One region of the Gordonia sp. UCD-TK1 genome, then DNA from elsewhere that is predicted to be linked to it. Evidence: riboswitches for the same ligand, from Rfam matches in the RefSeq annotation. Region 1 holds a riboswitch; the other holds the start of a gene.
The links. Region 1 has a riboswitch for cobalamin ahead of A9310_RS02705 (iron ABC transporter permease). Riboswitches for the same ligand answer to the same signal wherever they lie in the genome.

Region 1 (11,039 bases):
CACGAGGCCGTCTGGGCGGTGACCGTGAACGACGTCGCTCCCGACGGTACGTCGGTGGTGCTGACCAACGGTGCGCTGTCGGCGTCGAATCGCGCCCTGGATCAATCGAAGTCGACGTACGCCGACGACGGCAGCCTGCTCTCGGCGCACCACTATCTGTCCCGCAAGCGCAAGCTGCCGGTGCCCGCCGACGAACCGATCCGCCTCGACGTCGACCTCGTCCCCACCGACGCGGTCCTGCAGCCGGGCCATCGGCTCCGGGTCGACGTCTACGCCGCGAGTCTCCCGCGTTACCTGACGCTCGTGCCCGACCTCATCAAGGCACGCGGCCGCCGACACCAGCGCCTGGTCCTCGACCCCGACCACCCGAGCCACCTGACGCTGCTCGCCGGCGACGGGCTGCGCTGAGATCATTCACCCCACCCCGGAATCCGACAGCACGACGCGATAGACGAACGCGGCTTCGGGCCCCAGTACGAGCCCGACGAGTTCGATGAGCGTCAGCACGAATCCGCGCCCGTGAGCCGGGCCGGTCGTGCCGTCGAGGTGATGGGCGAGCTCGTGCAGCACCACCAGTTCACGCAGCGCCCAGCGTCCGTCGGCCGCGGACGGGATGGCGATCTCGGCGGCGACCGGCACACCGTCGGATCTGCAAACCCGCGCCGCGTAGTGCGCGGACCGCTGGCCGCGCCGTGCGCGGACCGACACCGGATGCGACGCGCGCTCGAAACTCGACCGCACACCCGGTAGCGCGAGCACGCGGCCCACGTAGTCGTCGACGGCGTCGATCGAGGCGAAGCGCGCCTCCGCGGGGAGGGTGACCTCGGTGCCGGCGAGTTGCACCGTCCGTGACGACGACACGTTGTCGAACAGGCGATGCACGAGGTGCTCGGCCTCATAGAATCGTGCGCGCCCGGTGTCTCGTTCACTCACGGCATCGCCGATGATGAGAGACCCCGGAGCCGATGGGAGACTTCATGCGCCGTCCCGACCTCGATGCCGTACGCGAGCGCGTGATGCGGCTGCCCGGCGCCTCCCTGATGCTCCGCATCGTCATCGACATGGCTCGGGGCAATCTCACGGACCGGTCGATGACCCTGGCCGCGCAGGCCTTCACCTCGATCCTCCCGGTCGTGATCCTGGTGCTCACCCTGCCGGGCGCCAGCGTCGTCGACGACGCACTCACCCAGCTCGGTATCCCCGTCAGCAGTCTCGACACGCCCACGATCGACGACCCGACCTCGGCGACGACCTTCGGCATCGTCGGTGCGCTGATGACCATCGCCGGCGCCACCTCCCTGTCCCGTGCCCTCGGCCGAATGTATGTGTCGATCTGGGACGTCGCCAAACTGCCGTGGAGCAGCTTCTGGCGATGGGTCGTCGTCGTCTTCCTCATCCCCGCCGCGGTCACCGTGCAGGGTCTGTCCACCGGAGTGGAGGCCACCTCGCTGTTCGGCATGCACATCGGCGATCGGGGCGTCCTGGGAATCGGGCTCATCGTCGCCGTGACCCTGTTGATCTGGTCGGTCACCTTCACCGCGATCCCGCGGCTCCTGGTGTCGTCGCAGGTACCGATGAGGCTGCTCGTCCTCAACGGCCTCGGTACCGGCATCCTCATCACCGCCCTGCTCGCCGGCAGTCGCGTCGCACTGCCGACGCTCGCGGCGGGCACCATCCGCAGTTACGGCACCCTCGGTGTCGTCTTCGTCGCGATCAGCTGGCTGTTCGTGTTCGCACTCATCCTCGTCGTCACCGCCATCGTCGTGCACGCCGTGGCAACGGACGAGGGTCGTCTGGGCCGGTGGGTGCGGCGGTGGGCCGGCACACCGACACCGTTCGTCCCGCACCCGTCTGCATCCTGGTACGACCGGCCGCCCGGGGGTCCGGTCGACGCCCCACCCACGCGCGTGGAGCCCTAACCCTCCAAAGCACCACGCGCACCGCCGAACTCGCGGTCACCGCCGATCTTCGCGCGACGTCCCGCGCGGTCGCCGGCGCGGCGTGCGGCCTCCGAGTAGCCGGCCGAGGCGCTCGACGGACGCCACGTCCCGCGGGCACTCGACTCCGTCCGGTAGAAGTCGGTGACCTCGATCTCCTTGTTGCGCAACGCGACCGCCGTCGAGCGCGTGGTCTCCCCGGAGTCGCGTTCGGCGGCCAGGGCCTCCGCACGCGCGGCGTCGCGGGCCTCGGCGAGACGCTTGCCGATGCGTTCGGCGAACGCCGACTGGAAGTTGAGCCGCGCGGTGATCGGTGACAGTGGTTTCTCCTCGATCACCCGCCGGGCACGCCACCCGCTCCCCCGGGTGACGACCCGCGCGAAGGTCTCGCCCTTGTACGCCCCCGACCGCAGATAGGCGTCGCTGGCCGCGACCATCTGCACGATCAGCGACGTGTAGAGGGCCTCGCAGGCGTCGATGTCGGCTTCGTACCCGTAGGCGAGCACGAAGGTCGAGTTGCTCGCCACGTCGACGGTCACGTCGTTGGCGGCGGTGATGGCGACGAAGAGCTGCACATAGGTCCGCAGTCCGCGTTTGCCGGGCTCGCCGATCGCGATCTGGCGACTGATCGGGGTGACCTTCTTGCGCGCCGCGGGGTCGTGGGCACGCGCCACCGCCAGGTCGATCGACGACGCCGTCGCGAGCCGCTGGGCGGCCTGCATGAAGGTCTCGGCCTCGTGCTCGTTGTCGGTGTTCTCCGCTTGACGGAGAAGGGCGGAGATCCGGGTGAGCAGCTTGTCGTCGCGCATGTAACTCAGACTATCCAGCGGCCCGTTCGGTTCCATCTGAGCGCGAATTGCCCCGAGACAACGTCTCGGCAACCCGCAGGAGGAGGGTGCAGGCGGCGATCGCGACCCCGGCCCACAACCCGGCGACACCCCAGTGACGTTCTGCGAAACCGCCGCACACCGCGCCCAGGACGAACACCGGCCACATCCAGAACACCGCCAGCCACGCCCACGGTCGATCGGTACCCAGCGAGGCGACCAGCTCGTGCGCGGACTTCACCAGCGTGCCGGTCACGTACGTCAAGCCGCCCGGCACCGCCGATGTGTGGGACAGCGCCGAGTTGATCGCTCCGGTCGCCGTCGCCACCACGATCATCCCGGCCGTCGGCGACGCGGTCAGCGCGACAACGGTGCCGGCGAGAAGCGTCACCGTCACGGCTACGAGAACCCAGACCGGCGAGTGCTGTCCGCCCCAGCGGCCGAGTGCCGCGCCGCCCACGGCCCCGCCGAAGAAGGCCGCGACGAGTCCGGCGACGACCGCGATCGTCGACCACCCGCCCGCGGCCGTCGACGCTCCCAGGATCGTCGAATTGCCGGACATGAACGCGACGAAGCTGCCCTTGAGCACGACGAACGCGATGGCGTCGACCAGCCCGGCCAGGAACAGCAACGCCGCCGCGATCGCGATGTCCGGGTGGTTGCTGCTCAGGTACTTGTCGAGTCGGACCGCCATGGGCACGAATCTAACGCCTACTCCGGTCGCGGCCGGATCGTTGCTCGCATCCGACCCATGGCCCTGGACTGGTCAGCTGTCCGGTGGGGCCCACCGCGCGATGTCGGCGTCTGCGACCGGCCGGTCCGCGGTCGCCCGCTGGGTCATCCGCAGCTGGTTCCCGAACGGATCCCGGAACGCACAATCGGTGCCGTAGGGCTGGTCTTCGGGGTCCTGGGTGAACTCGACGCCGCGTGCGACGAGCGCCGCGTGGGTGCCGCGACAATCGTCGGTCGACAGGATCGTCACCGGCATCGCCCCCTGCGTCACGAGGTCGCGGATCTTCGCGGCGGTCTCGTCGGAAAGCGCGGGCGGCCCGGGCTTCTCGAGCAGGATGAGCCGGTCGGGTTGACCGGGCGGCGCGATCGTCAACCACCGCATGAAACCCATGTCGACGTCGGTGTCGACCGTGAAACCGAGTGTGCCGACGTAGAAGTCGAGTGCGACGTCCTGATCGAGGACGTAGACGGAATGGATACCGATGCCGTTGATCATGCGCCCGACGATACGACCGGCGGCCCGGTCGGCGCTTCTCCGAAATCGCTCACTTCGGCCGCTCGCGGGACCCCGGTGGCAGCATCGCTCGGCCTGGTCCACCGGCGCACGAAGCAACCGGGAACGGGAATCGGAGCGACACGCTGCCGGTAGGCCGTGGGACTACAGCAGACGATTCGGCTGAACGTCCGGCCGAACGTGCCAGGACTGTCGTAGCCGACCAGCAACGCGACGTCGAGCACCGGGACGTCGGTGGTCCGAAGGAGGGCACAGGCTCGCTCGATGCGCCGACGCTGCAGGTAGCGGTGCGGCGTCTCCCCGAACACGGCCCGGAACCGGCGGATGAAGTGCGACGGCGACATCAGCGCGATGCGGGCGAGCGTTGCGATGTCGAGGTCGTCGGCGTAGGAGAGGTCGATGGCGTCGCGCGCACGGAGCAACCGGCGGTTCTCGTCCTCGACCTGGGTGAACACGTCACCCAGTGTGACGCACGCTCAGTGCTTCTCGCAGGCGATGCCGTCCCCGTCGCGGTCGCTCTCGGAGTTCGCCTCGTACAGTTCGTCGTCGACGGTGAACGTCGTGACCGGCGTACCCGACGTCGAGTCGACGGCGCCGGTCTTGCCGACACCGTGCGGGTAGTCGCCGCGCAGTTCGGTGCAATTGGCGTAGTCGGTTGCCGCCGCGGCGGGTGCCGCCACCATCAGCGGAGCGACCGTCATCGACGCCGCGGCCAGAAATCCGAGAACCATCTTTCGCGAGCAACGCATCGTGCTTGACCTTCTTCGTAGTGTCCCCCGACACCTCAACGTGACGAGGTGACACTACGGGTTCCGGCCGGCGAAAAGCGCATGCGACGCGAAGATTGGTCCGGCATCGGAAGGCGCGGGGTCAGCGACGCGGCTGTTCCTTCAGCAGCGCACTGCCGAGCGGGACGCCCCAGCTGTACATCGTGCCGACATATCCGTTCTTGGTGCGCCGAAACTCCGTACGCGGGAACCACTGCATCACCGGGTCCGCAGTGTGCGCCACGACGCCGCCGTGTGGAGTCTGCTGGATCTGCTGACGCTGCAGATTCCACGGCCCGATCCCGTAGTAGTCGGTGTACATGCCGTTGCCGATGACCCGCGCATTCGACTCCGGCATCGGAACGAATCCGTAGATGAGTTGCTGCTGTTTGTAGTTGCCCGGCTTGATCTTGGCGTCGGAATCACCCGCGCCCACAGTCAATCCGAATACTGCTGTTCCGGCGATCAACGCCCCCGCTATCAATCTCTTCACGACGGCAGACGCTAACAGCGTCGACGCCGGGTTCCATCTCGCTTTCCCCAGCCTTCGGCGAGCCTGTCATTCGACAACGCGTATTGGTACGGTCCTGGCCAGGCAACCACCGACAGCGGGGAAACGATGATCAGGAACGACGTCGAGTTCGATTCGTCCGGGACGACATGCCGGGCCTGGTGGTACCGGCCCGAGGGAACCACTCCGGCGCCGGTCATCGTGATGGCACACGGGCTCGGTGCGGTCCGGCGGATGCGCCTGGACGCGTTCGCCGAGCGCTTCGCCGCTGCGGGATACTCGTGCCTGGTGTTCGACTACCGCCACTTCGGTGACAGCGATGGCGAACCGAGACAGCTGCTGTCCATCCGCCGCCAACTCGACGACTGGGCCGCGGCAATCGCCTTCGCCCGAACACTCAGCGGTGTCGACACCTCACGGATAGTGCTGTGGGGCACCTCCTTCGGCGGCGGACACGTCCTCGTCGCGGGCGAACGCGACGGCCGGGTGGCCGCGGTGATCTCCCAGTGCCCCTTCACCAGTGGAGTAGCCTCCACCGCCGCCCTGGGCGTGGTGTCCGGGGCGAAGGTGACCGTGCGCGCACTCGCGGATCTTGCAGGTTCGGCACTGGGCCGTCCGCCGGTCACCGTCGGCCTCGCCGGTGCGTCCGGCTCGGCCGCCCTGATGACGGCACCCGACGCGGTGTCGGGATACTTGCCGCTGGTGCCCGACGACCTGGAGTTCACCAACGAGGTCGCCGCCCGGATCGGGCTGACGATCCCGCTGCACACGCCTGGTCGGGCATTGCGAAAGCTGACCTGCCCCACGCTCGTGTGCATCTGCGACGACGACACCGTGGCGCCGGCCGGACCGACTGCCCGGCACGCCCGCCGCGCCCCGGCAGCACGGGTAATTCGTTATCCGGCAGGACATTTCGACATCTACGTCGGCGACGACTTCGAGCGGGTGGTCGCCGATCAGCTCGAGTTCTTGCGCGGGACCGTCCCCGTGTGACGTCAGAACCCGAACCGCGCCTGCATCCCGCGCAGCGTTTCCGCCGAGGCGAGGAGGCCCGCCCGCTCGGAGTCCGACAGCGGGACATCGAGCCGGGTTTGCGCACCACCGCGGTCGACGACGGTCGGCAGCGAGAGGCACACGCCGTCGAGCCCCTCGATGCCGTTCGCCCTCGTCGACACCGGCAGCACCCGGTGTTCGTTGTTCAGGATCGCCTCGACGATGCGCGTCGAGGCCAGACCGATCGCGTAGTTCGTCGCCCCCTTGCCCTCGATGATGGTGTACGCGGCATGTACGACTTCGTGGTGAATACGTTCGCGCGCAACGGCGTCCATCGCCGGACGGCCGGGCAGCGGCGTCCACGAGGTGAGCGGCACGCCCCCGATCGACGCCGAACTCCACAGCGGGATCTCGCTGTCGCCGTGTTCGCCGACGATGTAGGAGTGCACGCTCTGCACCGCGACCCCGCAGTGCTGCGCGATCAGGAACCGCAGGCGGGACGAGTCCAGCACCGTGCCCGACCCGAAGACCTGGTGCGGTGACAGCCCGCTGATCTCCTGGGCGGCGTAGGTGACGATGTCGACGGGATTGGTGACCATCACATAGATCGCGGTCGGGGCCACCGCCAGCACCCCGGGGAGGATGGCTCGTGTGAGACCGATTGTGGCCTCGGCCAATTCGAGGCGCGACTGCCCTGGCTTCTGCTTCGCGCCGGCGGTGAACACGACGACGTCAGCGTCCGCGCACACCGACACGTCGTCGGATCCGATGATGTCCGCGCGGGGCACGAACTCGAGGCCGTGGGACATGTCGAGCACCTCGGCGGTCACCTTGGCGGCGTTGATGTCGAGGAGGGCGATGGTCCGTGCGACACCTCGGATGAGGGATGAGTAGGCGATCGCGGTGCCCACCGCACCCGCCCCGATGATGGCCAGTTTCGTGTCTCGTACGTCCATCGGTTCACCGTTTCCGCGTCGGGTTCATCGATCGTCGGCACCCAGCGTAGGTGCTCGCGTGCCGGCTGTCCGGGCTGCGCCGGCCGACCGCGCGTTCGGTCGGCGGTCGATGTTGATAGCGTGAGCGCCGAGAACGGTCACACCCGCACACGTGGGTGTCAGGGAACCCGGTGTGAATCCGGGACTGGCGCGCAACGGTATGGGAGACGGATTCGGCGCGGACACCGGGGCGACCCGGGAAGGCGCCGGCGCCACGATCCCGAGTCCGATTACCGGCCGTTCTCGCTCGAGTCCATTGTGTATCTCGCGCACAGATACCCAGACCGATAGGCAGTACCACCCGTGTCCCGTCGTACCGACGGCACGACCGAGAGCGCGACCGCCCCGTCGGTCCGGCGACTCCCGTCGACGCCGCTAGCCGCAGTATTGTTCGTCCTCACCCTCCTCAGCATCGCCCTGGCCACCGCTTTCGGCGCGGAGACCATCCCCGTCGGCGACGTGTGGCACACCGTCGTCGGCCGGATGACCGGGGCTGAGCTCGACTCCGCGCACGCCGTCATCATCTGGGATCTCCGGTTGCCCCGGTCCGTGCTGGCCGCGCTGGTCGGAGCCGGGCTGGCGCTGGCCGGCGCACTCATGCAGGCCCTGGTCCGCAACCCACTGGCCGAGCCGTACCTGCTGGGTGTGTCCGCCGGCGCGGCGGTCGGGGCCACCGCGGTGATGACCCTCGGCGTGCTCGCGGGACTGGGCGTCTGGGCGCTGTCCGGCGGGGCGCTGCTCGGCGCGCTGGCCGCCACCGTCACGGTGTACCTGGTGGCCCGCGCCCAGGGCGGGCTGACCGCGCTGCGACTCATCCTGTCCGGGGTGGTGTTGTCCTCGGCGTTCATGGCGTTGTCGTCGCTGCTGGTGTTCACCGCCGCCGACCCGCACGCCGCCGACAACGTGATGTTCTGGATGCTCGGCAGCGTCGCGGGCGCCACCTGGGCGAAAGTGCAGATCGCCGGGGCGGTCGTGCTGGTCACCGTCGTGGCCATGCTCGCCATCCACTCCTGGCTCGATGCCTACGCGGCCGGCACCGACACCGCGACGTCGCTGGGCGTGCCGGTACGCGCGATGCGCAACGCGCTGTTCGGTGTCCAGGGTCTCCTGGTCGGCGTGCTCGTCGCGGTGGCGGGCGGCATCGGCTTCGTCGGTCTCATCGTCCCGCACGCGGCGCGACTCCTGGTCGGCGCCACCCACCGCGCGATGTTGCCGGTGGCGGTCTGCGGCGGTGCGCTCTTCCTGGTGTGGGTCGACGTCATCTCGCGGGTGGCGGCCGCACCGCGCGAGATGCCGCTGGGCATCGTGACCGGACTGATCGGGGCGCCGATCTTCCTGTTCCTCATGGGACGACGCCAATACGTGTTCGGGGGTGGCTCGTGACCGACCCCGCCCGCGCATCGTCGATGTCGTTGCGCGCGAACGCGCTTGCGTGCCGTCGCGGTGGCCGCGTCGTACTGCGGGATGTCGATCTCGCGGTCCCCGCCGGCACCCGACTGGCCATCGTCGGGCCCAACGGTTCCGGCAAGACCACCCTGCTGCGCACGCTGTGCGGTCTCGAACGACCAGTCGCCGGCACCGTCGAGGTGAACGGAGACGACCTCCACCACATCCCCTCCCGACGCCGCGCCATGTCGATGGCGGTGGTCGGCCAGGAGGAACAGCCCTCCGCGGAGCTGACGGTCGCCGAGGCGGTCGGCCTCGGCCGGACCCCGTACCGGTCGGCCTGGTCCACCGGGAGTTCCGACGACAAGACGGTGGTCGATCGCGCGTTGATCCAGGTCGGGCTCGACGGCTGGGGCACCCGCTCGTGCACCCAGCTGTCCGGCGGCGAACGGCACCGCGTCGTCCTCGCCCGCGCGCTCGCTCAGCAGACCCCGATCCTGGTGCTCGACGAACCCACCAATCACCTGGACGCCGCCTGGCGACTACGACTGATGGAGGTTCTCGACGAGCTCGACGCCACCGTGGTCGCGGCGATGCACGACCTCGACCTCGTGTTGCGTCACTTCGACTCCGTCGCAGTGGTTTCCGACGGCGGTGTCATCGTGCACGGGCCACCGGTCGAGGTGCTGACGCCGGCTCTGCTGGCCGACGTCTTCGAGGTGTCCGGCACCGTCGTCGACCATCCATCGACGGACCTGCCCCATCTGCTCCTGAACACTCCCACCACCACACCCGCCCCCAGCACTCTGACGAAAGACATCCCGTGAGAGGACATCCTTTGACCATACGTACGTCCCGAGTCCACCCGACCGTCGCCATCGTGGCGGCGGCTCTGACGCTGGGAACTGCCACCGCCTGCGGTGCCGACAGCACTGTGGCGTCGGAAAGCACTGTCGCCATATCGAATTGCGGAGCCGACGTCGCTTACCCGCAACCCCTCGACCGGTTGTTCGTCAACGACGGCGGCATGATCGCGATCGCACTCGCCGCGGGTGCCCGTGACAACATGGTGGCGGTCAGCGCGCTCGCCCGGGACAAGGACGTCCTGCGGCTGGAGTACGGACCCCAGGTCGACACGCTGAACGAGGTCGCGACCGAACGTCCCACCCTCGAGAACATCGTCGCGGCGAAACCCCAAGTGCTGTATGCCGGATACAACTACGGCATGAGCGAGTCGCGCGGGATCACACCCGAGATCCTCGCCGGACACGGCATCGACGTGTACCAGTTGTCCGAGGCGTGCCGGCAGACCGAGGGCGAGGCGCAGCGCGGCACCATGTACCCGTGGGTCGCGCTCGACACCGATCTGCGCAACATCGGCACCCTCACCGGCAATCCCGAGCAGGGCGCCGCCGCGGCCGACGAGGTGGCCGACCGCCTCGAGAAGCTGCGCGCCGCACCACAACCCGCCGCGAAACCGACCGTGTTCGTCTTCGACAGCGTCTCCGACACCATCTTTTCCTCCGGATCCTTCGGCGGCCCGCAGGGCATCATCGACGCCGCGGGCGCGCGCAACGCGACCGAGGACATCGAGGACACCTGGACCGCCGTGAGCTGGGAACGCCTCACCACCGCGGACCCCGACGTCATAGTGTTCGTCGACTATCCCGGCCAGTCGGTCGACGAGAAGATCGCCGCCCTGCGATCGAATCCCGCGAGCCGGAACCTGAAGGCCGTGCGCGAGAACCGCTTCGTGAACCTGCCGTACGCGATGTGGGTGTCGAGCCCACTCAACATCGACGCCGCCGAGATCATGCGCGGCGTTCTCGAGAACCACGGCCTCGCACCGGAATCCGGTATCACCCCGTCCCTGGATGTCGCGCAACTGGACCTCGGGGGCAACAACTGGCTGGAGTGAGTCGCGGGACGCCCCGTTGAACACGTGGGGCCGCGGCGATCGTCATGCCGCCGCCCCACGGAGTAGTCGGTGGACCCCCTACCACGAGGCACCGACAAGTTACCGGCTCCGAATAGCGTTGCACAACATCAGTTTTGGCTTGCAACGCGCTCGCAACGGTGTACACTCGAACGTACATTCGCGGCAACGGTTCTCGGGGGTGACCATGTCTGACGAACAAGCGGCGCGGCGACCGCGCGCCCTCGAGTTGGTGGCCGACCTGCACCGCATCCTCGGTGAGTTGCAGACCGTGGACCTGTCGCCGTGTACCGATGCCGAACTCGCCGACGTGGCCGCGGAGACCGAGCGCGCGATCGCGCGTCTGACCGTCGCCGGAGACCGGCAGATCGATCAGGTCGAGGCCCGCGACCTACCCCGCAAGGCCGGCTGCCGCACCCTCATGCAGTACATGACCCACCG
Region 2 (11,039 bases), on a different contig from region 1:
CAACCGACCCCGTTTCTTGTCGTCGGTGGAGACGACATACCAGGGCGCCCAGCCCGTGTCGGTGAACCGGAACATCTCGTCGCGGGCCCGCGAATAGTCGTACCAGCGGCTGTAGGACGCGAGGTCCATGTCGGAGAGCTTCCAGATCTTCCGCGGATCGTCGATCCGGCTCTGCAGGCGAAGGGTCTGCTGTTCCTCGCTGATCTCCAGCCAGTACTTGAGCAGGATGATCCCCGACTCGACCATCGACCGTTCCACCGTGGGCACCTGTTCCAGGAACTGGTGTGCCTGCTTCTCCGTGCAGAATCCGAGCACTCGTTCGATGCCGGCCCGGTTGTACCAACTGCGATCGAAGATGACGACCTCGCCGGCCGCGGGCAGGTGCGGAATGTATCGCTGGAGGTACATCTGCGACTTCTCCCGTTCGGTGGGAGCGGGCAGCGCGACCACGCGGAAGACCCGCGGGCTCACCCTGGCCGTGATCGCCTTGATGACACCGCCTTTGCCTGCCGTGTCCCGGCCCTCGAAGACGATGCAGACCTTCGCCCCGGTCGCACGGACCCATTCCTGCATGGCGACCAACTCGGCGTGCAGCGGTTCGAGATGCTTGCGGTACTTCTTGCCCGACATCGGGCCCGACGGGCCGTCGTGATCCGGGCGTCGGAGTTCACCCGAGGACGATGAGAAATCAGGCATGGCCGTACGCTCCCGTGGCTGGACCGAATGACTAACTGGTCATTCTGTGCCCTGTCCGAGGCATCCGCGCGGTAACCGACGAAGAGGACGCGCAATTGTCGTGGCAGGCACGGGGCACACCGTCGCATGCTCGATCGTGACCAGTCGTTTCCTCGATGAGCCTGCAGCCGCAAAGGTTTTCCCGCAGAATGTCCCAATGGCTCGGGTTGAGGAGATGCTCGAAGTCGAACAGGTGATTCGTCGCCTGATCGCACGGTTTCCGGTTATGGCTGTCGACGACATCGACGCACGTGTGCACGCCGTCTACGGACGATTCGCCGACTGCAAGGTCAGGATCTTCGTGCCGTTGCTGATCGAGAAGGCGGCTCGACGCGACATCGAGGACTTCCTGGCACAGCCGGACCACCTGACGCTCGTGTCGCCGACGCCCGGCACCACGCCGCAGACGGTCGAGGTCCGGGCCGACGAGGTCGCCTGAACCCGGCCCGATCGTGTCGGCATGGTCCGACACGACCGGGCCTGTTCGTCAGCCCCGCAGCAGCCCCTTGGCGACGTGGGTCACCTGGATCTCGTTGCTGCCGGCGTAGATCATCAGCGACTTGGCGTCGCGCGCAAGCTGCTCCACGCGATACTCGGCCATGTAGCCGTTGCCGCCGAACAACTGCACCGCCTCCATCGCGACGTCGGTGGCCGCCTTCGACGAGTAGAGCTTCATCGCCGACGCCTCGGACAAGCTCAGCGGCTTGCCCGCCTTGCCCCGCTCGAGGGCACTGAAGAGCATGTTCTGGACGTTGATGCGCGCGACCTCCATCTCGGCCAGCTTGAGCTGGATGAGCTGGAACTGTGCGATCTCCTGGCCCCACAGCTTGCGGTTCTTCGCGTAGTCGATCGAAAGCCGTTGCGCCTCGTTGATGATGCCCAGCGACAGGGCCGCGATCCCGACCCGCTCCGCGGTGAAACCGGCCTTGGCGCCTTCGGATCCGCGCGCGTCCGAACCGGTGTCCTCGGTCTCGCCGAGCAGGCGGTCCTTGCCGACGCGCACGTTGTCGAAGAACAGCTCGCCCGTCGGCGAACTCATCATGCCCATCTTCTTGAACGGCTTGCCCTGGGTCAGTCCCGGCATCCCCTTGTCGAGGACGAACGACAGGACCTTGCGGTCCCGCATCGGGGTGCCGCTGCCGTCGTCGAGCTTGGCGAACACGACGATGGTGTCGGCGTACGGACCGTTGGTGATGAAGGTCTTCTGTCCGTTGAGGATGTAGTCGTCACCATCCCGACGGACCGTCGTCTTCATACCGCCCAGCGCGTCCGATCCGGAGTCGGGTTCGGTGATCGCCCAGGCGCCGACCTTCTCCATCGTGACCAGTTCGGGCAGCCACCGCTTCTTCTGGGCGAGCGTGCCCTTGCCGCGGATGGTCGAGGCGGTCAGGCCCATGCTCACGCCCAGGGATGCGACGAGACCGAGACAGACCCCCGCCAGTTCGATGTTGACCATCATGAACATCGAGCCGCCCATACCGCCGCCGTCGCCCGAGGGCTTCTTCTTCTCCCCGTTGGCCTCGGCCTCGAGTTCCTTCTCGAGAGCGTCCTTGGCCATCGCGTCGACACCGAAGCTCGACAGCAGTTTGCGGGTGATGTCGTAGGGCGGCAGCGTGCCGGATTCGAGTTCGTCGAGATGTGGCCGGATCTCCTTGTCGATGAACGCCCGCAGGGCGTCCCGAACCATCAGATCTTCTTCGGACCACTCGAACATCGTCACACTCCCAGACCGGTGTCCGCGCAGGGGCGAACACGTTTCAGTTTCGTCGTCCCCAACTGTGTCAGGAGTCACTGCCGATGTCTAGGTACGTCGTCGCAGATCTGTTCCTACCGAGCATCGGTGCAGGTGTAGAGGGTGGCCGGGCGCACCTCCCGCGCGAAGAACCCGTCCGCATCGACGCACAGCAGGGCCTGCGCCACCGGCATCGCGACCACCACGTAGCCATCGCCGTGCTCGGCCTGCCCGGCACGCCAGGCATGGACTCGGTCGACGAACTGCGCGACACTCTCACCCCCGTGCGGGCGGGCCTCGGGGTCGGTGAACCACCCGCCGAGGTCGACGGGGTCGATCTCCTCCGGGGACAGGCCCGACCACGCACCGACATCGAGCGTCCGCAGCGCGTCGTCGACGATGAGTCCGCCTGTCGCGCCGAGTATCTCGGCGGTGGCGCGGGTCGCCGTCTCCGGTCCGCAGGTGTCGATCGGGCACGTGAGCGACGCGCTCAGCACGAGCACGTCCCGCCGACCCCGCTGATCGAGAACCGGGTCACCGCCGAACCGCACCGACCGGTTGGGGCCGGTGCGCCCGGCGGTGATGATCTGCATGCCGAGCAGTGATCGCCTCAGTTCGGCGCGGAGACCGCGCGAGCGCGGTCAGTCGCCCGCGACCGGGCCATCGCCCCCACGATCAGTGCGAACGAGACGGTGAGAACCGTCCACAGAATGACCTGGTTGGCGATCGCATACACCCGGAAATCCCCGATCACGTCACCGGGGAAGCCCGGGAACACGACCTGTCCGGCGCCGTCGCGGACCGGGCCGGGGACCTCGCTGAACGACGGCAGGAAGGCGAGCACGATCGCGATGCCGGCCAGATACGCGACCGTGGCGGCGACCGCCGAGACCAACCCACCGATGCGCGGGCGCAACCACGACGCCAGGACCACCGCCGCGATGGCGAGGATCACCGACGACACGGTGATGGTGAGGAAGGCACCGGTTCGTTCACCGATGGTGTCGTCGTCGCCGACGGCAGGTGGATTCGCCGGGTAGGCGAAGAACGGGACAGCGAAGACGGCGACGAAACCGATGCCGCCGAGCACGCCCGCGACCGCACGGGGATCCGTGGCCGGGTGACGGCTGCCGACGTGGCTCCACAAGACCGTGAACGCCACCGCGAAGAACGCACCCATGCAGACCGCGAACACGACGTTGCCGATCCCCGCGCCGAGGTTCTCCTGCATCGCGCGGGTGAACAACTCTCCGCCCTCACCATGGGTGTGACCACCCGGTTCGGCGGCATGGGCCAGGGCCTCCTCGGCCGCCGAGCGGGCGCTCTCGTAGTCGATGGCCTTGCCCACGACGGGTTCGAGGTAGAACCGTGCGAACACGAACGAGACGATGCCGGCGATCAGACCTGCTAGCAGGCCGGCGCCGATGAACTTCTTCTCCATGTCGACTCAGTGGCAGGGGAAGCCGAGGAAATGGCGGGCGTCGTGCACGAACTCGTGCACATGGGTGTCGGAACCGAAGACCGACACGACTCCCTGGTCGTAACCGAGGAAGTAGTACGCCAGCCCGGCGAGCAGCACGGTCAGGCTGAGCCAGAGCGCCGCGCTCGCGACGGAGATGTTCGGTACGGGCAGGGCACGGGCCGGGGCGACCGGTGATGCTGACTGGGTACGGGGAGCTGTCATGGTGGGTCCTTTCGCCGATCTCGCGTCGGAGAGTTCACGGGTGGTGCACGCCGGCACGGCATCCTGACTCACGCATGCCCCGTCACGTCGACCGTGTCGATCTGGGCTGCGTTCACAGTGGCGCGACCGTTCCGGACTCTCACCGGATTCCCCGTACAGGCGTGAGGAGACTGTATACCGCGTTCTGTCGTACGCGTGCGACATAGTGGAGAGATGCCCCGCCCCTCGGTGCTCGACCGCTTCACCGCCCCCACCCGGCGGTGGTTCTCGGGTGCGTTCACCGCGCCCACCGCTGCGCAGAAGGGCGCCTGGACCTCCATCGCCGACGGCGCGAACACCTTGGTCATCGCACCGACCGGGTCCGGGAAGACCCTGGCCGCGTTCCTCTGGGCTCTCGATCGGCTCGCCGCCGACGCCGGCAATCGTCCCGCGGGCACCAAGGTCGTCTACATCTCGCCGTTGAAGGCGCTGGCCGTCGACGTCGAGCGCAACCTGCGCGCACCGCTGACCGGCATCACCCGGGCGGCCCAGGAGCTGAACCTTCCGGAGCCCAACATCACCGTGGGCGTGCGGTCGGGCGACACCTCCGCCGCCGATCGGCGTGCGCTGGTCAAAACCCCACCCGACATCCTCATCACCACCCCCGAGTCGCTGTACCTGATGCTCACCTCGGCCGCGCGGGAGAGTCTCACCGGCGTGGAGGCGATCATCGTCGACGAGGTCCACGCGGTCGCCGCGACCAAACGAGGTACCCATCTCGCGCTGACCCTCGAGCGCCTCGACGAACTGCTGGACAAACCCGCCCAGCGGATCGGCCTCTCGGCGACGGTCCGCCCGCCCGAGGTGGTCGCGGGGTTCCTGTCCGGCGCCGCGCCGTGCCAGGTGGTCAAACCCAAGGCCGACAAGACATTCGACCTGCGCGTCGACGTCCCCGTCGAGGACATGGCCAACATCCCGCCGCCGGTGTCCGATGCCGACCCCGCGGCGCTGGACGACGCGTTCTCGCCGACTGCCGGCTCGTTGTGGCCGTACGTCGAGGCCTCGATCGTCGACCAGATCGAGGCGAACCGCGCCACGATCGTCTTCGCCAACTCCCGACGCCTCGCCGAGAAGCTCACCGCTCGGCTCAACGAGATCCACGCCGAGCGCCACGGCGAGCCTGCCGAACCGACCGGCAATCCGTCGGTCGCGGGCGGCGCCCCGGCGTTCGTGATGGGCAGCGGCGCGAGCTCCGGCGCCGAGCCGGTTCTCGCCCGCGCCCATCACGGCTCGGTCAGCAAGGAGCAGCGCGCCCAGATCGAGGACGACCTGAAGGCAGGCCGCCTCTCGTGTGTGGTGGCCACCAGCTCACTCGAACTCGGCATCGACATGGGTGCGGTCGATCTCGTCATCCAGGTGGAGTCCCCGCCGTCGGTGGCGAGTGGACTGCAGCGGATCGGCCGCGCCGGGCACCAGGTCGGCGAGATCAGCCAGGGCATCCTCTACCCCAAGCACCGCACCGATCTGCTGCACTGCACGGTGACGGTGGGCCGGATGCTCGACGGCGCGATCGAGGAGATCAAGGTCCCGCAGAATCCGCTCGACATCCTCGCCCAGCAGACCATCGCGGCGGCCGCGGTCGACGACCTCGAGGTCGATCACTGGTACGAGGTCGTCCGGCGCGCGGCGCCCTACCGTGAACTGGGCCGGGGCGTCTTCGACGCGACCCTCGACCTGATCGCGGGCCGCTTCCCGTCCGACGAGTTCGCCGAACTGCGCCCCCGGGTGAACTGGGACCGCGACGCCGGGGTCATCACCGGCCGGCGCGGCGCCCAGCGGCTCGCCGTCACCTCGGGCGGGTCCATACCCGACCGCGGACTCTTCGGCGTGTTCATGGTCGGCGAGAAGGCCACTCGCGTAGGCGAACTCGACGAGGAGATGGTCTACGAGTCCCGGGTCGGCGACGTGTTCGCGCTGGGCGCCACCAGTTGGCGGATCGAGGACATCACCCACGACCGCGTACTCGTCTCCCCCGCGTTCGGTCAACCGGGCCGGTTGCCGTTCTGGATCGGTGACGCGATCGGACGCCCCGCCGAACTGGGCGCCGCGATCGGCGCCTTCACCCAGTCGATCGCCGATCCCGGGAAGCTCGACGACCAGGCAGACCGACTCGGGCTCACCGACAACGCCCGCAGCAACCTCGCGACACTCATCGCCGAGCAGCGCGAGGCGACCGGACACCTGCCCACCGACCGCACGCTGGTCGTCGAGAGGTTCCGCGACGAGCTCGGCGACTGGCGGGTGATCCTCCACTCCCCCTACGGCTTACGTGTACACGCCCCCTGGGCCAGTGCCATCTCGCAGCGCCTGCTGGAGACCCTCGGCATCGAGGGCGCCACCACCGCCTCCGACGACGGCATCATCCTGCGGATGCCCGACACCGACGACGCCCCTCCCGGAGCCGATGTGTTCCTCCTCGACCCCGACGAGGTCGAGCAACTCGTGACCGACGGTCTGGCCGACTCGTCGATGTTCGCGTCCCGTTTCCGCGAATGCGCCGCGCGCGCCCTGCTCCTGCCGCGACGGGATCCGGGCCGGCGCGCCCCGCTGTGGCAACAGCGCCAGCGCAGCGCCCAACTGCTCTCTGTCGCATCCAAATTCCCCGACTTCCCGATCGTGCTCGAAGCCGTCCGCGAATGCCTGCAGGACGTCTACGACCTCCCCGCCCTGCTCGATCTGCTGACCCGCATCCGCACGCGCCGGATCCGGGTGGTGGAGACCGAGACCCAGAGCCCGTCTCCCTTCGCCGCGTCGCTGCTGTTCGGGTACGTGGGTGCGTTCATGTACGCCGACGACGCGCCGCTCGCCGAGCGCCGCGCGGCCGCCCTCTCCCTCGACACCAGCCTGCTGGCCCAGTTGCTCGGGCGCGTCGACCTGCGCGAGCTCCTCGATCCGGCGGTCATCGCCGACGTGATCGCCCGGCTCCAACGCCTGTCCCCCGAGCGTCAGGCGCGCGACGCCGAGGACATCGTCGACCTGCTGCGATGGCTGGGCCCGCTCACCACCGAGGAGGTCGCGGCCCGGTATCGCGGCGACGAGCCGGCCGCCGATCTGCTCACCGAGTTGCACCGGGTCGGGCAGATCATCTCGGTCAACCACAACGCACGTGCGCTGTGGGCGGCCATCGACGACACCGCCCGCCTCCGTGACGCTCTCGGGGTGCCCGCACCTCTCGGCATCCCGGCGGCCTATCTCGAGGAGGTGCCCGACCCCGTCGGAGACCTCATCGGCCGGTACGCCCGCACCCATGGCCCGTTCACCGTGCCCGAGGCCTCCGCGGCTCTGGGTATCGCGACCGGGGTCGTGCGCGACACCCTCAACCGTCTCGCATCGGAGCGACGCGTCGTCGAGGGTGACTTCCTGCCCGATGCCGGTACCGGCCCCCGGGACGGGCAATGGTGTCACGCCGACGTGCTGGGTCAGATCCGACGCGGTTCCCTGGCGGCGAGCCGCGCCGAGGTGGCTCCCGTCGGTACCGACGTCCTCACCCGGTTCCTCCTCGACTGGCAGCACGCGTCGTCGGGCACCCAGCTCCGGGGTGTCGACGGGGTGGCGACGGTCATCGACCAGCTGGCCGGGTTCCCGCTGCCGGCGTCCGCGTGGGAGTCCCTCGTACTGCCGGCCCGGGTGTCCGATTACGCAGCGCCGATGCTCGACGAACTGCTCAGCGCCGGTGAGGTCATCTGGTCCGGACACGGTCGCATCGGGAACTCCGACGGCTGGGTGGCGCTGCATCCCGCGGACGTCGCCGTCCTGACGCTGCCCGACGCCGACGAGATCGACACCACCCCGGTCCACGACGGGGTCACGGCCGCACTCGAACCCGGTGGTGCCCTGCGGTTCCCTCAGATCGCCGCCGACATCAGCACCGGCACCACCACGCCGGCCGCCGACATCGAGACCGCCCTGTGGGACCTCGTGTGGGCGGGGCGGGTCAGCAACGACAGCTTCGCGCCCGTCCGGGCCCTGCTGCAACCGCGGCGCAGCCCGTCCGCACCGCGCTCGGCGCCCGCGCATCGGGCACGCGGACGCGCACCCCGGCTCCGGGCCGGCCGCCTGTCGGCCCGGTACCTCACCGAACACTCCGTCGCCCCCCCGGTGTCGCCGACGGCGAGTGGCCGCTGGTTCGCCCTCGACCACCCGTCCACCGAGCCGACCATCGCCACGCAGGGCCTCTGCGATCAGTTGCTGACCCGATACGGCGTGATCACGCGCGGCAGCGTCGTCTCGGAGGAGGTGACCGGCGGCTTCGCGCGGGTCTACAAGGCGCTCACCGTCTTCGAGGACAACGGACATGTTCGTCGCGGCTACTACGTCGACGGCCTCGGCGGGGCGCAGTTCGCCTCGCCGGCCACGGTCGACGAATTGCGCCGGCATGCGCTGCCCGATCGCAAAGCGCCCCGCGAGGCAACCGTGCTGGCCGCGACGGACCCGGCCAATCCCTACGGGGCGGCGCTCGAGTGGCCGGCGTCTCGCGACACCGAGGCCGGTCACCGCCCGGGCCGCAAACCGGGGGCGCTCGTGGTGATCGTCGACGGTGACGTGGTGTGTTTCGTCGAACGCGGCGGCAAGACGCTGCTGACGTTCAGCGACTCGATCCCGCGGCTGGAGTCGGCCGCGGGCGCGCTGGTCGCACTGGTCCGGCGTGGCCGGATCGCACGTCTGACGATCGACCACATCGACTCGGAACCCGTGCGCGCCACCGACTTCGGCAAGGTGCTCGTCGAAGCGGGATTCTCGACGACCCCGCGTGGCATCCGCCTGCGTTTCGGTGATCATGCCTGAGGCGGACCATGCCTGAGGGCGACACCGTCTTCGCCGCCGCCGCACGACTGCGGGCGGGGCTCGCGGGACGGGTGCTGGAGTCGTCGGACTTCCGCATCCCGTCGCTGGCCACCGCGGACCTCTCCGGACGCGAGGTCCTCGCGGTGCGATCGGTGGGCAAGCACCTGCTGATCGACGTCGCCGAGAGCGGTCCGGGTGTCGGCGACACCCTGAGCATCCACTCGCATCTGAAGATGGAGGGCGCCTGGCACGTGCACCCGCGGGGGCAACGGTGGCGCCGCCCGGCCTACCAGGCCCGCGTCGTCTTGCGCACCGCCGACCATGAGGCGGTCGGTTTCGACCTCGGCGTACTGGAACTGCTCGCCGACCCCGACGCCGCGCTCGCCTACCTCGGCCCCGACCTGCTCGCCGACGACTTCGATCGGGAGGAGGCGATCCGACGCCTCGGTTCCGACCCGGACGCGACGATCGGTGCGGCCTTGCTCGACCAGCGGCTGATCGCGGGAATCGGCAACGTCTTCCGCAGCGAGATCTGTTTCCTGCGGCGAGTCCTGCCGACCCGGCCGGTCGGCGAGGTCGACCTCGGGCCGGTCGTGGACCTCAGCCGACGCCTGCTGTGGGCGAACCGGATGCGGTCGGCCCGTACCACCACGGGCAACACGTCGCCGAATGCGCGGATGTGGGTCTATGGACGCCACGGGCGGCTGTGCCGGCGCTGCGCCACCCCGGTGAAGCGGGGCGAACTCGAATCCCCGGGCGGCGAACGATCCGTCTATTGGTGTCCCCGGTGCCAGGTGTGATCCGGCCGAGGCCCCTCACACGGGGTAGCGCTCGGGCTCGGGCCCGAACTCGAAGCGGCGGGCGGTGATCGAGTCGACCGTGATCTCCACGTAGTTGTATTTCATCGTCGCGATCCACGGGCGCAGCGGCAGCTGGTCGGCCGCCTCGATCTCCCGGAGCGACACCAGTATGCGTGCCGTCCCCTTGGCGACCACACTCCACCCGTCGGCGTCGGTGTGTCCGTCGGCCTCGAACGCCACTCGCGAATTCACCGCCAGCTCCGACAGTTTCGTGCCCTCGCCGGACCGCAGCATGATGCGGCCGTCGGTCGCATGGAAGTTCACCGGAAAGATGTCGGGCTGGCCGTCGACGCTCAGTGCGATCCGACCGAGCTCGGCTACTCCCAACAGATCCCAGGCCTGGTCGGGGGTGAGCACCCGAACCGATTCGTCGACCATGATCTCGTCTCCTTCTTCCCCCACCCCGATCGTGCCGCGGCATCAGGGGGCAGAGACAGAGGCCAACGTCCCGACTCGACCGGAGCCACCGTCATTTCGGAACGGGCACCGGCTCCAGGATCTCGGCCCGGGCCTCGGGGGCCGCGGCGCGCAGGGCGTCGGCGGAGTCGTCGTCGGGTTGCTGCTGCGAGGCCACCTCGGCCTCCACGCGCGCGACGTAGGTCGCCACCTCGAAGTCGCGTTGCTCGGTGGTCCAGCCGAGCAGGGGCGCCAGCAGGTCGGCGACCTCGTCGGCGCAGTCGACGCCACGATGGGAGTATTCGATGGCGATGCGGGTCCGCCGGGCGAGGACGTCCTCGAGGTGCAGCGCCGCCTCGTCGACCGCGGCGTACACCACCTCCACGCGCAGATACTGCGGCGCCGCGGCCAGCGGTTGCAGCAGGCTCTTGTCGCCGTCGGCGTAGTACAGCACGTCGTCGATCAGCGAGCCGTAGCGGTTCAGCAACCGGCGAATCCGGTACGGGTGCAACCCGAATCGGCGTCCGAGGTGCTCGCACTGGTTGATGAGCGCGAAGTAACCGTCCGCCCCGAGCAGCGGGACGCGTTCGGTGATCGACGGCGCCACCCGGGTGGGGATGAAGTCGTCGCACGCGTCGACGGCGTCGGCGGCCATCACACGGTAGGTGGTGTACTTGCCGCCGGCGATCGACACGAGTCCGGGCGCGACGGTCGCGACCGCGTGTTCCCGGGACAGCTTCGAGGTCTCGTCGTCCTCCCCGGCCAACAGCGGCCGGAGGCCGGCGTAGACGCCTTCGATGTCGTCGTG

Region 2: it holds a riboswitch for cobalamin, as region 1 does, so the genes downstream of both, A9310_RS11570 (CbtB-domain containing protein) here and A9310_RS02705 (iron ABC transporter permease) in region 1, are expected to answer to the same signal.

What each region holds. Positions count from the first base shown of each region.
Region 1 covers NZ_LZMP01000002.1:263,902-274,940, reverse strand. The annotation lists gene A9310_RS02760 (CocE/NonD family hydrolase) at 1-408, shown strand, start outside; gene A9310_RS02755 (TIGR04338 family metallohydrolase) at 415-933, opposite strand; gene A9310_RS02750 (YhjD/YihY/BrkB family envelope integrity protein) at 978-1,919, shown strand; gene A9310_RS02745 (DUF2786 domain-containing protein) at 1,916-2,746, opposite strand; gene A9310_RS02740 (YoaK family protein) at 2,757-3,458, opposite strand; gene A9310_RS02735 (VOC family protein) at 3,531-3,992, opposite strand; gene A9310_RS02730 (helix-turn-helix domain-containing protein) at 3,989-4,465, opposite strand; gene A9310_RS02725 (excalibur calcium-binding domain-containing protein) at 4,487-4,759, opposite strand; gene A9310_RS02720 (hypothetical protein) at 4,881-5,270, opposite strand; gene A9310_RS02715 (alpha/beta fold hydrolase) at 5,397-6,281, shown strand; gene A9310_RS02710 (L-lactate dehydrogenase) at 6,284-7,237, opposite strand; cobalamin riboswitch at 7,355-7,533, shown strand; gene A9310_RS02705 (iron ABC transporter permease) at 7,580-8,659, shown strand; gene A9310_RS02700 (ABC transporter ATP-binding protein) at 8,683-9,489, shown strand; gene A9310_RS02695 (ABC transporter substrate-binding protein) at 9,501-10,580, shown strand; gene A9310_RS02690 (HNH endonuclease signature motif containing protein) at 10,786-11,039, shown strand, end outside.
Region 2 covers NZ_LZMP01000017.1:54,645-65,683, reverse strand. The annotation lists gene ppk2 (polyphosphate kinase 2) at 1-696, opposite strand, end outside; gene A9310_RS25895 (three-helix bundle dimerization domain-containing protein) at 797-1,174, shown strand; gene A9310_RS11585 (acyl-CoA dehydrogenase family protein) at 1,223-2,449, opposite strand; gene A9310_RS11580 (histidine phosphatase family protein) at 2,563-3,060, opposite strand; gene A9310_RS11575 (CbtA family protein) at 3,078-3,908, opposite strand; gene A9310_RS11570 (CbtB-domain containing protein) at 3,915-4,151, opposite strand; cobalamin riboswitch at 4,187-4,347, opposite strand; gene A9310_RS11565 (ATP-dependent helicase) at 4,365-8,975, shown strand; gene A9310_RS11560 (DNA-formamidopyrimidine glycosylase family protein) at 8,984-9,775, shown strand; gene A9310_RS11555 (pyridoxamine 5'-phosphate oxidase family protein) at 9,791-10,213, opposite strand; gene glpD (glycerol-3-phosphate dehydrogenase) at 10,305-11,039, opposite strand, start outside.